DNA from 2 places in the Staphylococcus condimenti genome. Region 1 is predicted to be linked to the other one. Evidence: riboswitches for the same ligand, from Rfam matches in the RefSeq annotation. Region 1 holds a riboswitch; the other holds the start of a gene.
What was found. Region 1 has a riboswitch for lysine ahead of A4G25_RS01060 (amino acid permease). Riboswitches for the same ligand answer to the same signal wherever they lie in the genome.
Positions count from the first base shown of each region.

Region 2: it holds a riboswitch for lysine, as region 1 does, so the genes downstream of both, A4G25_RS02295 (aspartate kinase) here and A4G25_RS01060 (amino acid permease) in region 1, are expected to answer to the same signal.

Region 1 covers NZ_CP015114.1:194,647-202,285, forward strand. The annotation lists gene thrS (threonine--tRNA ligase) at 53-1,996, shown strand; lysine riboswitch at 2,055-2,229, shown strand; gene A4G25_RS01060 (amino acid permease) at 2,323-3,810, shown strand; ribosomal protein L20 leader region at 3,868-4,007, shown strand; gene infC (translation initiation factor IF-3) at 4,030-4,557, shown strand; gene rpmI (50S ribosomal protein L35) at 4,588-4,788, shown strand; gene rplT (50S ribosomal protein L20) at 4,896-5,252, shown strand; gene A4G25_RS01080 (NUDIX domain-containing protein) at 5,399-6,010, shown strand; gene A4G25_RS01085 (hypothetical protein) at 6,026-6,964, shown strand; gene tig (trigger factor) at 7,129-7,639, shown strand, end outside.
Region 2 covers NZ_CP015114.1:434,084-441,722, reverse strand. The annotation lists gene A4G25_RS02300 (ABC-F family ATP-binding cassette domain-containing protein) at 1-1,598, shown strand, start outside; lysine riboswitch at 1,856-2,032, shown strand; gene A4G25_RS02295 (aspartate kinase) at 2,118-3,320, shown strand; gene A4G25_RS02290 (aspartate-semialdehyde dehydrogenase) at 3,405-4,394, shown strand; gene dapA (4-hydroxy-tetrahydrodipicolinate synthase) at 4,397-5,281, shown strand; gene dapB (4-hydroxy-tetrahydrodipicolinate reductase) at 5,281-6,009, shown strand; gene dapD (2,3,4,5-tetrahydropyridine-2,6-dicarboxylate N-acetyltransferase) at 6,032-6,751, shown strand; gene A4G25_RS02270 (M20 metallopeptidase family protein) at 6,867-7,639, shown strand, end outside.

The sequences.
Region 1 (7,639 bases):
AGGAGGTTTTTTTGTTTTTACGTAGAGGATTATATATTGGAGGCGTTTATGAATGGATAAAATCAATATTACTTTCCCAGACGGAAACAGTACAGAGTTTGACAAAGGAATTACTACTGAGGAAATTGCTCAATCAATCAGCCCAGGACTTCGTAAAAAAGCTGTAGCTGGTAAATTCAATGATAAAATGGTGGATTTAACTCGACCATTAGAAGAAGATGGCTCAATTGAAATTGTGACACCTGGCAGTGATGAAGCGTTAGAAGTTTTACGTCATTCTACTGCTCATTTAATGGCACAAGCATTAAAACGTTTGTATGGAGATGTTAAATTCGGAGTTGGACCAGTTATTGATGGCGGCTTCTATTATGACTTTGATACAGATGTTAAAATTTCTTCTGATGACTTCCCTGAAATCGAAAAAACAATGAAACAAATTGTGAATGAAAATTATAAAATTGAACGCAAAGTAGTGAGTCGTGAAGAAGCAAAAGAATTCTTTAAAGATGATCCTTATAAATTAGAATTAATCGATGCGATTCCTGAAGATGAGTCAGTGACATTATATTCACAAGGTGAATTTACTGATTTATGTCGCGGAGTGCATGTCCCGTCAACTTCTAAAATTAAAGAATTCAAATTATTATCAACTGCAGGCGCTTATTGGAGAGGCGACAGTAATAATAAAATGCTTCAACGTATTTATGGTACTGCTTTCTTCGATAAAAAAGATTTGAAAGCACACTTAAAAATGTTAGAAGAACGTAAAGAACGTGACCACCGTAAAATCGGTAAAGAATTAGACTTGTTTATGAACAGCCAGCTTGTAGGTGCAGGGTTACCATTATGGTTGCCGAACGGTGCTACAATTCGTCGTGAAATTGAACGTTATATCGTTGATAAAGAAGTAGCACTTGGTTATGACCATGTTTATACTCCTGTTATGGCAAATGTAGAACTTTATAAAACATCTGGACACTGGGATCATTATCAAGACGACATGTTCCCGCCGATGAAGTTAGATGAAACAGAAGAAATGGTACTTAGACCAATGAACTGTCCGCATCATATGATGATTTATAAAAACAAACCGCATTCTTACAGAGAATTGCCTATTCGTATTGCTGAATTAGGTACAATGCATCGTTATGAAGCAAGTGGTGCTGTGTCTGGACTTCAACGTGTTCGCGGTATGACTTTAAATGATTCTCATATCTTTGTAAGACCAGACCAAATCAAAGAAGAATTCAAACGTGTTGTTGAATTGATTCTTGATGTATATGAAGACTTTGGTTTTGAAAATTACAGCTTCCGATTAAGTTATCGTGATCCTGAAGATAAAGAAAAATACTTTGACGATGATGAAATGTGGGAAAGAGCAGAATCAATGTTAAAAGAAGCGGTTGATGAAATGGGCTTACCATATGAAGAAGCAATTGGCGAAGCAGCTTTCTACGGCCCGAAACTTGATGTGCAAGTTAAAACTGCAATGGGTAAAGAAGAAACTTTATCAACTGCACAACTTGATTTCTTATTACCTGAAAGATTTGATTTGGCTTATATCGGAAAAGATGGAGAGGAACACCGTCCTGTAGTTATTCACCGTGGTGTAGTTTCTACTATGGAACGTTTTGTAGCATTCTTAACTGAAGAAACAAAAGGTGCTTTCCCAACTTGGTTGGCGCCAAAACAAGTTGAAATCATCCCTGTAAATGTTGATTTGCATTATGACTATGCAAGACAAATTCAAGATGAATTGAAATCTCAAGGTGTACGTGTTGAAATTGATGATCGTAATGAAAAAATGGGTTACAAAATCCGTGAAGCACAAATGCACAAAATTCCTTACCAACTTGTAATTGGTGATAAAGAGATTGAAAATAATGAAGTTAATGTAAGAAAATATGGTTCAAAAGATCAAGAAACTGTAGAAAAAGATGAGTTTATCTGGAATTTAGTAGATGAAATTCGTTTAAAAAAACAAAGACAAAATTAAGACCTTGAAATAAATGATTGTTTAAGGTATATTACAATGTAGTTGAATAAATATTAAAAAAAGTGTTAGAGGTTGCATCTTTGATGATTAACTTGTCAGAAGCTATATGGAGCGAATGTTGAATGAGTCAAAGGCAAAGATGCCGAAATATATAATAACCATAACTATTGTATATTGGGACAGTTTCCGAATAGGAGCTGGACTGTCACAAAATGTGATGTGCTACCGTATATTTATAAAGTCGAACAATGGTTGCATATCTTAGAATTTGCAACCATTGTTTTTTATTTAATTGCAAGCCTCTAATCCTAAGAAAGGATACGTTTATGGAAAACAAAAGCAGTCAAGATGCAGGCATCCAAAGAGGCCTGAAAGATCGTCATATTTCCATGATTGCGATAGGCGGATGTATCGGAACAGGTTTGTTCGTTACTTCTGGCGGAGCAATTCATGATGCAGGACCACTAGGAGCACTGTTGGCATATGCGATTATTGGTGTAATGGTATTCTTCTTAATGACTTCATTAGGAGAAATGGCTACGTATTTACCTGTTTCAGGTTCATTTAGTACGTATGCAACACGATTTGTCGACCCATCACTTGGGTTTGCCTTAGGGTGGAATTATTGGTTTAACTGGGTTATTACAGTAGCAGCTGATGTAACAATTGCTGCACAAGTTATTCAATATTGGTCACCAATGAAAAGTATGCCCGCATGGGGTTGGAGTATTTTATTCTTATTAATTATATTTGCGCTTAACTCTTTATCAGTTCGCGTTTACGGCGAAAGTGAGTATTGGTTTGCGTTAATTAAAGTAGTAACAGTTATTGTATTTATTATTATTGGTATCTTAACTATTTTAGGTATCATGGGCGGTAAATTTATCGGATTTGAAACATTTAATTCAGGTGAAGGTCCGATCCTTGGCGGAAGTCTCGGAGGAAGTTTACTTTCAATACTCGGTGTATTCTTAATTGCAGGGTTCTCATTCCAAGGTACTGAATTGATTGGTATTACAGCAGGGGAATCTGAAAATCCTGAACGCGCTGTGCCGAAAGCTATTAAACAAGTATTCTGGAGAATTTTACTGTTTTATATCTTAGCTATCTTTGTAATTGGTATGATTATACCTTACACAAGCCCAGCTTTAATGGGTGGTGGTGATGATATTGCGACTTCACCATTTACATTGGTATTTAAAAATGCTGGTTTAGCTTTTGCTGCTTCATTTATGAATGCTGTTATCTTAACATCAGTATTATCAGCTGGTAACTCTGGTATGTATGCATCAACAAGAATGCTTTATTCTATGAGTAAAGATAAATTAGCTTCAGATGTATTTGGAAAAACTTCTAAAAGCGGTGTGCCGTTTATTGCATTATTAGCAACAGGTATTGTTGTGGTTGCTATATTCTTATTACAAAAATTAAGCGGAGGCGCTTATGAATATATTGTAGCAGCAAGTGGTATGACTGGATTTATAGCTTGGGTCGGTATCGCAATCAGTCATTATAGATTCAGACGTGCGTTTAAAGTTCAGAACTATAATAAACATGAATTGAAATATAAAGCAAAATGGTTCCCGTTCGGACCGATTTTTGCTGGTGTTTTATGTGTGATTGTAATTATTGGGCAAGATGTAGATTTCATCAAAACTGGTAACTTTGATTTTAATCGTTTCCTCATCACTTATATGGGAATTCCAGTATTCTTAGCATTCTTTATCTATCATAAATTAAGATATAGAACTAAAAAAATCCCTTTAAAAGATGTAGATTTACGTCAAGATGTGGACATGAGCCAATTTAAATAAAAAAATGATTGACTTTATAATTCTAAGTTGATATGATTATATACGTTGAATACGAAACGAACCAAGTAGAAGCTTCCCGCTTCTCACCTGTAGCGACGCATCAAAGCTGTTGGCAGGTCCAATACAACGTGGTAATCTTATCATGTTGAGTAATGGAGAAAGAGCGGGCACTTCTGTGTCCGCTCTTTTTACTTGGAATATTTCGTAAATATAACGGAGGTGTTAACCATAGCAAAGGATCAAACGCAAGTTAACGAAAGAATTCGCGCAAGAGAAATTCGTGTCATTGGTCAAGACGGTGAACAAATCGGTGTAAAACAAAAACGTGAAGCATTAGAAATGGCTGAACGTGTAGGTTTAGATTTAGTAGTTGTCGCACCAAATGCTAAACCTCCTGTTGCTCGTATTATGGACTACGGCAAATATAAATTCGAGCAACAGAAAAAAGAAAAAGAAATGAAAAAGAAACAAAAAGTTATCAATGTTAAAGAAATTCGTCTCAGCCCAACTATTGAGGAACATGATTTCCAAACTAAGTTGAAAAACGGACGTAAATTCTTAAACAAAGGCGATAAATGTAAAGTTTCAATTCGTTTCCGTGGACGTGCCATTACACACAAGGAAATTGGTCAACGTGTATTAGAGAAATTTGCTGATGAATGTAAAGATATCGCTACAGTTGAACAACGTCCTAAAATGGAAGGTCGTCAAATGTTTATCATGCTTGCACCAATAGCAGAAAAATAATTTTTATAATTTTACAGGAGGAATTTCATTATGCCTAAAATGAAAACACACCGCGGAGCAGCTAAACGTGTTAAAAGAACTGCTTCTGGTAAATTAAAACGTTCAAGAGCTTTCACATCTCACTTATTTGCTAACAAAAGCACTAAACAAAAACGTAAATTACGTAAAGCTAGCTTAGTTTCTAAAAGTGATATGAAACGTGTAAAACAATTATTAGCTTACAAAAAATAATTGAGTAATTCAGAAATAAAAAAGCAACAGCTTTTTCAATAAAGGTTGCTTTCGTCATAATTAATTAAAATATAAGTGTTATTAACATAACCAAGGAGGAATTCAATATGCCACGTGTTAAAGGTGGAACAGTAACAAGAGCACGTCGTAAAAAAGTAATCAAATTAGCAAAAGGTTACTTCGGCGCAAAACGTACTTTATATAAAACAGCAAAACAACAAGTAATGAAATCAGGTCAATATGCATTCCGTGACCGTCGTCAAAGAAAACGTGATTTCCGTAAATTATGGATTACACGTATCAATGCAGCAGCTCGTAACCACGGTATGAGTTACTCTAAATTGATGAACGGCTTGAAACAAGCTGATATCGATATCAACCGTAAAATGCTTTCTGAAATCGCTATTTCAGATGACAAAGCTTTCGGTGAATTAGTAGAAAAAGCAAAAGCTGCTTTAAAATAAGCTTATCTTAAAAAACACTCAATCATTGATAGAAATTCGATGGTTGAGTGTTTTTTATTTGAAGACAATGACTTCGTCTTTACTGTATTTTCAAATCTTTGATAAAATACAAGCAAGTACATAACAAAAGAATAAAGGAGAAACTGATGTCTAAATTTGATGAAAAAATTATTGTAGTTCCAAGAGAAATTGTTTTTAATCATGAGAAAAATGCATTTAATGGATTTTTATCTAAAAATGATCCGGTGGGTGAAAAGATCTTTGATACACTCGATCAGTATGAAGTTAAACGTCGAGGGGATATGGAAGAAGATCCAGCATTTAAACAACTCATTTCTTATTGCCTCTTAGAAAACGAAAAAGGAGAAACATTAGTATATGAACGTCTTTCAGGCGGCGGTGAAGAGCGTTTGCACGGACAATCTTCTATCGGTGTCGGTGGACACATGAATGATGTATTAGATGCACAAAATGTCAATGAAGTATTACGAGTAAATGCACAAAGAGAATTAGAAGAAGAAATCGGACTAAGTTCAAGTAAAACTCAAAATATGGAATATTTAGGGTTTATCAACGATGATACGAATGAAGTAGGTGAGGTGCATTTAGGTATCGTATTTAAAATTCGTGTTGATACTGAAAATGTAGAAGTTAAAGAAACAGATACACTTAAAATCAACTGGATGCACCAAGGACGTATTGAAAACTATGATGACTTTGAAACATGGAGTGCCTTAATACTGAAAGCATTTAATTAAAAGCAGGTGTAATCAATGTCAGATATCATTCCGTTTCCGCAAAACAATGAAAAGTTAATCAAAGATATTAAAACTTTTTTCGAACAAGAAAAATATGAACAAATGTATGATGCTTTCATGAATTATGAAAGAGAGTTTGAATTAACAACTGAACTTGCTTTACTGAAATGTGAAATGTTGTTGCGAATGGAACAATATTTAGAATTACGTGAAGAAGCAATCATATTATTGAAACAAGGTTATGATGCTTATGATAGATTAATGGTTTATTATATGACGAGTTTACATGGCTTAGGACAATATTTTGAGTGTGTAGAAGTATTTAATCAAATCATTGATCAAGTTAAAGATCATAATATACGCATGCAATTGTTTCCTATTAAAGAAGATGCTCAGATGCAGCTAAATGAAAATAAAAAACGTTATATTGCAAGAATGAAAGATTTTTCAAACTTAAAGATAGACCAACAGTTATATTTGATTTTTGATTTGATGCATGAAGGACAATATGGGTTTACAGATACATTTGCTGACTTATTATCCTCACAGCAATACCACTCAAATGTTCAAACGATTATCTTAGAGTATTTGAAAAAAGGTCAATATAATAATGAAATTCAGTTTACAAAATATGATGTTGAATTTAATGTCAGACCTGACCAATTGCCGGGACTTGAATATGCAGCTTTTACACAACAAGTAATTCCTAATGTAATGGAAAGGTTTGAAAGTAACTATGGAGACCAATTACGCAGTGAAATCGCGCAAATGCTCCAAAACTTTTCAATTGCATTATATCCATTAGAAATAGAAAATGTTGCTTCTATAAAGGATTGGGTCAACAGTTTTTATGTATATATTGAAAAAATGTTGAATTTAAAATTCGTTGAAACTGAAAACATTAATGAAGAAGTAAATAATTGGATTGAGAAAGTACAAGAGAATATTAAATAAAAAATAGGGTAATTGATAAATATTGTAGAGCAATAGTCACTTTATCCATTTTGTGTGTAATCATGGTTAAACACGCTAATCACAACGTTTGTAACCGTATTATACGTATGCTATAATGATGAAGTTGAAAAATTAAAATAGGATTATCATGGAGGTTTTTATACATGACAGCAACATGGGAAAAAAAGGAAGGTAACCAAGGCGTATTATCAGTTACTGTTCCAGCTAAAAAAGTAGATCAAGCAATTGATCAAGCATTCAAGAAAGTAGTAAAACAAGTCAACATTCCTGGTTTCCGTAAAGGGAAAGTACCTCGTCAAATTTTCGAACAACGTTTTGGCGTAGAAGCTTTATACCAAGATGCAGTAGACATCTTGCTTCCTGAAGCTTATGGCGAAGCTATCGAAGAAACAGGTATTAAACCAGTTGATCAACCAGAAATCGAAGTAAATCAAATCGAAAAAGGTAAAGATTTAAAATTCGATGCAACTGTAACTGTTCAACCTGAAGTAAAACTTGGTGAATACAAAGGTCTTGAAATCGAAAAACAAAATGCTGATTTAACTGACGAAGAATTACAAGAAGCAATTGACCACAGTTTGGGTCATTTAGCTGAAATGGTAATCAAAGAAGATGGTTCAGTTGAAGAAGGCGACACTGTTAATATCGACTTTG
Region 2 (7,639 bases), 240 kb from region 1:
TACAAGTTACTGATGTGAGCTTGCGATTTGGTGATCGCAAATTATTTGAAGATGTAAATATCAAATTTACAGAAGGTAATTGCTATGGTTTAATCGGTGCAAATGGTGCTGGTAAATCTACATTTTTAAAAATACTTTCAGGCGAGTTAGATTCACAAACTGGTCATGTTTCTATGGGGAAAAATGAAAGATTAGCAATTTTAAAACAAGATCACTTTGCTTATGAAGACGAACGTGTTCTAGATGTTGTTATCAAAGGTCATGAACGTTTATTTGAAGTGATGAAAGAAAAAGATGAAATTTATATGAAACCAGATTTCAGCGATGAAGATGGTATTCGTGCTGCTGAACTTGAAGGCGAATTTGCAGAAATGAACGGTTGGAACGCTGAAGCCGATGCTGCTACACTTCTTTCTGGTTTGGGTATTCCTGCTGAATTGCATGATAAGAAAATGTCTGAACTTGAAAACAATCAAAAAATTAAAGTGTTATTAGCCCAAAGTTTATTCGGCGACCCAGATGTTTTATTACTGGATGAGCCTACTAACGGTTTAGATATTCCTGCAATCAGCTGGTTAGAAGATTTCTTAATCAATTTTGAAAACACAGTTATTGTTGTATCTCATGACCGTCATTTTTTAAATAATGTATGTACACATATTGCTGACTTAGATTTCGGCAAAATCCAAGTGTATGTCGGAAATTACGATTTCTGGTATCAATCAAGCCAACTAGCTCAAAAAATGGCGCAAGAACAAAATAAGAAAAAAGAAGAAAAGATTAAAGAATTGCAAGAGTTCGTTGCACGTTTCTCTGCTAACGCATCTAAATCTAAACAAGCAACAAGCCGTAAGAAACAATTAGAAAAAATTGAATTAGACGATATTCAACCTTCTTCACGTCGTTATCCATTTGTTAAATTTACACCAGAACGTGAAATTGGTAATGATTTATTATTCGTTGAAAATGTTTCTAAAACAATTGATGGCGAAAAAGTACTCGACAATATTTCATTTACAATGGATCCTAATGATAAAGCAGTTTTAGTCGGTGATAGCGAAATCGCTAAAACAACATTATTGAAAATTTTAGCTGGTGAAATGGAACCGGACGAAGGTACAGTTAAATGGGGTGTAACGACTTCACAAACATATTTCCCTAAAGATAACTCAGCTTATTTTGATGGTGTTGATATGACATTAGTTGATTGGTTACGCCAATATGCTCCTGAAGATGAGCAAACTGAAACATTCTTACGCGGCTTCTTAGGACGTATGCTATTTAGCGGCGAAGAAGTTAAGAAAAAAGCTAGTGTGTTATCTGGGGGCGAAAAAGTACGTTGTATGTTAAGTAAAATGATGCTTTCAAGTGCTAATGTACTTTTAATGGATGAACCTACAAACCACTTAGACTTAGAAAGTATTACTGCAGTGAATGATGGATTAAAATCATTTAAAGGTTCAATTATTTTCACGTCTCATGACTTTGAATTTATTAATACAATCGCAAATCGAGTGATTGATCTTAATCCAAAAGGTGCTGTTTCTAAAGAAATCAGTTATGAAGAATATCTTAAAGAAACTGGTGTGTTAAGTTAATTTATTCATTGATAAAGGTTGGGATTTAATTCCAACCTTTTTTCTATGTTTTAATGTTTTGATTTAGGTTATAATGTTTTTAGCAAGGTAAGGATGAATGCGAAATGTATATACGCCCTACTTTTGTAGTATTTACACATATTTAGTAAATAGGATTCAGAATTGAGGTTTTTTTCAGTAAATTTTTAAAAATCTTAAATTTCTGGTTTACATCTTAAATCTAACTATGTATAATGTGAGACATACTAATTGAATAACTATTTTGATGAGGCGCATCAATCATAAGTATTTGTCGTATTAACTGTCTGCTTACAGTCGGCAAAGAAAGGGTGAGATGCCGAAGTAATCATAAAGGCGAGTTATGGTTATTGGACTTTCAGGTTAAGAGCTAAAAGTCTGTCATTATTACCAAATAATGGAGTGCATCACTTGTATATAAAACTACGAGCAAGTTCGCATTCCGGACTTGCTTTTTTATATATGTGATTCTCCCCTATTTTCGAGGAGGACATTTAAGAAATGAAGAGAAGTGTTTTAAAATTCGGCGGTTCGTCGGTCAGTGATTTTACGAAAATTAGAAATATTGCTGAAATGCTGAAAAATAGAATAGAGAATGACGAACAATTAATTGTAGTGGTCAGCGCTATGGGGAAAACAACTGATCAACTCATGGAAAATGTTGCTGCATTAACAGCTGAACCAAAACAACAAGAACTTGCCCTATTACTTACAACTGGTGAGCAGCAAACAGTTTCATATCTGTCGATGATTTTAAATGACATTGGGGTCAATGCAAAAGCAATGACAGGTTATCAAGCCGGAATTAAAACAGTAGGTCATCATTTGAAAAGTAGAATCGCTGAAATCAATCCTGAAACATTTGATAAAGCTTTTGAAAAAAATGACGTTTTAGTTGTAGCAGGATTCCAAGGTATTAATGATGAGTTTGAAATTACAACATTAGGACGCGGCGGATCCGATACAACTGCTGTAGCCTTAGCGGCCGCAAACAATACACCTTGTGAAATCTATACTGATGTTGATGGTGTTTATGCAACAGACCCGCGTGTCTATAAAGATGCAAAACGACTCAGCGTTGTTTCTTATGAAGAAATGATGGAAATGAGCGCATTAGGTGCAGGTGTATTAGAAACTCGCAGTGTAGAGTTAGCAAATAATTACAACATTCCATTGTATTTAGGAAGAACATTATCAAATGTGAAAGGAACGTGGATTATGTCACAAACAGAAATTTTAGAAAAGAAAGCAGTAACCGGTGTTGCATTAGATACACATATGATGCACGTTACAATCAGCTATCCTCTTTCAGATAACCAATTAATGACAGATTTATTTTCAGAATTAGAAGAAGGACAAGTAAATGTTGATATGATTTCTCAAATCGTCAATCTAGATGGGCTGCAGCTTTCTTTCTCTATTAAAGATACTGACTTAACACAAATTAAAGGTATTTTAGAAAAATTGTCAGAAAGTTATAAAGCTTTAGATTATAAATTAAATGATGAATATGCAAAAATTTCTTTAATCGGTTCTGGTATGAGAGATATGTCTGGCGTAGCTTCAAAAGCATTTATAAGTCTTATTAATGCAGGCGTTCCTTTTTATCAAACGACGACATCAGAAATCAGTATTTCTTATGTTATTGATGCTAAAAATGGCGAACGTGCTGTTGAAGAATTGTATCAAACTTTTGATATTTAAATTTATCCGTTCTATAGCAACTCAGAAATTACAGTGGAAGCAAAACTTTTCCACCTTTAAATAATAAAATGGAGTGAAGTAAATATGGCAAAATTAGCAATCGTAGGTGCAACAGGTTTAGTAGGAAGAAAAATGTTAGAAACAGTAGATCGTAAAAATATCCCGTTTGATGAACTTGTATTATTTTCATCACCAAGATCTGCAGGCACTAAAGTTGAATTCCAAGGAGAAACATATACAGTTCAAGAATTAACAGATGAAGCGGCAAGCGAACATTTTGATTATGTATTAATGAGTGCTGGTGGCGGAACAAGCGCACACTTCTCCCCTATTTTTGAAGAAGCAGGTGCTATTGTTATTGATAATTCTAGCCAATGGAGAATGCATGATGATATTGATTTAGTTGTTCCTGAAGTAAATGAACCGAAGTTTACACGCGGTATCATTGCTAATCCTAACTGTTCAACAATTCAATCTGTAGTTCCATTAAAACCACTAGAAGATCAATTCGGATTAAAACGTGTAGCTTATACAACATATCAAGCTGTATCAGGTTCTGGTGTAGCAGGTAGAGAAGATTTATTAAATGGTGAAAAAGGTGAAGCGCCTAAAGCTTACCCTCACCCTATTTATAATAATGTCCTTCCTCATATTGATGTTTTCTTAGAAAACGGATATACAAAAGAAGAACAAAAAATGATTGATGAAACACGTAAAATTTTAAATTTACCAGAACTAAAAGTAACTGCTACATGTGTACGTGTACCAGTTCAAGATAGTCATAGTGTTGAAATGGATGTAACTTTAGACAAACCTGCCACTGTTAAAGAAATCCAAGAGTTATTTGAAAAAGATGACCGTGTTGTGCTTGTAGATAATCCTGAAAACAATGAGTATCCATTAGCGATTAATTCTACAGGTAAAGACGAAGTATTCGTTGGTCGTATCCGTAAAGATGATTCATTAGATAACACATTCCATATTTGGGTAACTTCAGACAATTTATTAAAAGGTGCAGCATTGAATACCGTTCAAATTCTAGAACAAGTTTTATCATTGAAAGGAGTTTCTTAATTATGAGTCGTTTATTTGAAGGAGTTGGAGTAGCTTTAACTACCCCATTCACTAATAATGAAATTGATTACGAAGCACTTGAAAAACATGTTGATTATTTATTGGATAATAATATTCAATCTATAATTGTAAATGGTACTACAGCTGAAAATCCTACATTATCCGATGAAGAAAAAGATGAAGTACTAAAAGCTGTTGTAAAACAAGTTGATGGACGTGTTCCTGTAATTGCAGGTACAGGTACGAATGCTACTAAAAAATCATTAGAAGCATCATTACGAGCAAAAGAAATCGGTGCAGATGCAATTATGCTTATTACACCATATTATAATAAAACGAGTCAACGCGGTTTGATCGCTCATTTTACTACAATCGCAGATGCGGTAGGTTTACCAGTTATCCTTTATAACGTACCTTCTCGTACTAATATGACAATTGATGTAGATACAATGGTTGAATTGGCTAAAAATCCATTTATTGTAGCAATCAAAGATGCAACAAATGACTTTGATTACCATAATAAATTGAAAGAGCGTTTAGATTTATCAGAGTTTTCATTGTATAGCGGTAATGATGATAATGTTGTACGTTATTTTGCTGAAGGCGGAAACGGCGTAATTTCAGTTGTTGCGAATGCGATACCTGGAGATTTCCAAGTGCTATATGAAAAAGCAAAACGTGGAGAAGCAATTGATAAAGACTTTGAACCAATCAGCAGATTATTGAATGCATTATCTGTAGACGTGAATCCTATTCCGATTAAAGCACTTACTGCAGTTGAAGGATTTGGGAATTATGAAGTACGTCTACCGCTAGTCACATTAGAATCATCTGATCGTAAACAATTAGAAGAAGCGTATGCAAAATATAAAGCAGGTGAACTATAATGAAGATTTTGTTAATCGGATATGGTGCAATGAACCAACGTGTAGCGCGTCTTGCTGAAGAACAAGGACATGAAATAGTAGGAATTATTGTTCCTGACAGAGATAACGACTACCCTTATCCAGCTTTTGCCCATATTAGTGAAGCTGAATCAGCAGATGTTGCGATTGATTTTTCAAACCCAGAATTATTGTTGCCACTTCTTGATGAAGACTTTGAATTGCCGCTTGTAGTTGCTACTACAGGCGAAAAAGAAAAAATTACTGAAAAACTTGAATCATTAAGTCATAAAATGCCTGTTTTCTTCAGTGCTAATATGAGTTACGGCATTCATGTTCTGACAAAATTATTAGAAGTAGCAGTTCCTCTTTTAGAAGGATATGATATCGAATTAATCGAAGCGCATCATAACAAAAAGGTAGATGCACCAAGTGGTACGCTTGTTAAATTGTATGATGTCATTAAAGAATTAAAGGATAATGTAAATCCTGTATATGATAGACATGAAAAAAATGAAAAAAGACAACCTGATGATATCGGAATCAGTGCGATTCGCGGCGGCACTATTGTGGGTGAACATGATGTGTTATTTGCAGGCGTTGACGAAACGATTGAATTAACACACCGTGCTCAATCCAAAGATATCTTTGCAAATGGTGCTTTAAAAGCTGCGGAACGATTGGTTGCAAAACCTAAAGGGTATTATACATTTGATAACATTAATAATTAATAACAGAGGAGATGGAATTTAAATGGTTAAAGATTTTTCAGCTGAGGAAATTATTCAATATATTAGTAATGCAAAGAAATCAACACCGCTTAAAGTATATGTAAATGGTGTATTAGGACAAGTTACCTTCCCTGACAATTTCAAAGTTTTTGGAAGCGAAAATTCAAAAGTGATTTTCTGTGAAGCTTCTGATTGGGAAGATTTCTATAATGACAATAAAAACTATATTGAAGAAGTAGAAATTGAAATGGATCGTCGTAATTCAGCTATTCCATTAAAAGATTTACGTAATACAAATGCACGTATTGAACCAGGTGCATTTATCAGAGAACATGCTGTAATCGAAGATGGTGCTGTAGTTATGATGGGTGCTACAATCAATATTGGTGCTGTTGTTGGAGAAGGCACAATGATTGATATGAATGCTACTTTAGGTGGACGTGCCACTACTGGTAAAAATGTCCACGTTGGCGCAGGTGCAGTGTTAGCTGGCGTAATTGAACCGCCAAGTGCCTCTCCTGTTATCATTGAAGATAATGTATTAATTGGTGCTAATGCAGTTATTCTTGAAGGTGTTAGAGTTGGAGAAGGCTCAATTGTAGCTGCAGGTGCAATTGTAACCCAAGATGTACCTGCCGGTGCTGTAGTTGCAGGTACACCTGCAAAAGTAATTAAACAAACTTCTGAAGTTGAAGACTCTAAACGTGAAATTGTTTCAGCATTACGTAAGTTGAATGACTAAGTGATTTATCACACTTATATAATTTTATGATTAATTAAAAAGGCGTATTGTGTGCGTTGTATAGAGTAGCACATACGCCTTTTATACATATTATAGTGAATAAAGGAAGGATATTATGACTCAAAGTGAATTAGAATTTGTTATTGAACATCGTCGCCATTTACATCAAAATCCCGAATTAAGTTTTCAAGAGTTTGAAACTACAGCACACATTATAGAATTTTTGGAAGCCCTCGGAGTTCCTTATACTCGTCCATTAGAAACAGGAGCAATTGCTTATTTAGAAGGAAACAGCCAGCATACTATCGCTTATAGAGCTGATATTGACGCCCTACCTATACATGAAGAAAATGAAATTGATTTCAGAAGTAGTAAAGATAACGTCATGCATGCTTGCGGCCATGATGGTCATACGACTGCTCTGCTTTTATTTGTTAAACGTTGCAAATCATTGGCTGATAAAGGAGAGCTACCTCATAATGTTGTTTTTATATTCCAACCTGCAGAAGAAACAGGCGGTGGTGCAAATCACCTCATAAAAGCTGGCGCATTTGAGCAATACCCTATTGAAGCCATTTTCGGTATACATGTGATGCCTTTCAATGATGAAGGAACAGTTACAATACTTAATGAGGAAATCACTGCAAGCGCTACTGAATATAGATTTTTCCTAGAGGGTCAATCAAGTCATGTAGCTAATAAAGAACAAGGACTTTCTTGTGGTGAAGGATTGCAGCATGTATTAAATCAAGTTAGTACAATTCAACAATACCACCTTAATGGATTGCAATATAACATTGTGCATATTGGACGATTTGAAGCTGGAGAAGCTATTAATACAGTCCCTAGCCACGGTTACTTAGAAGGTACAATACGTACGTATGATAC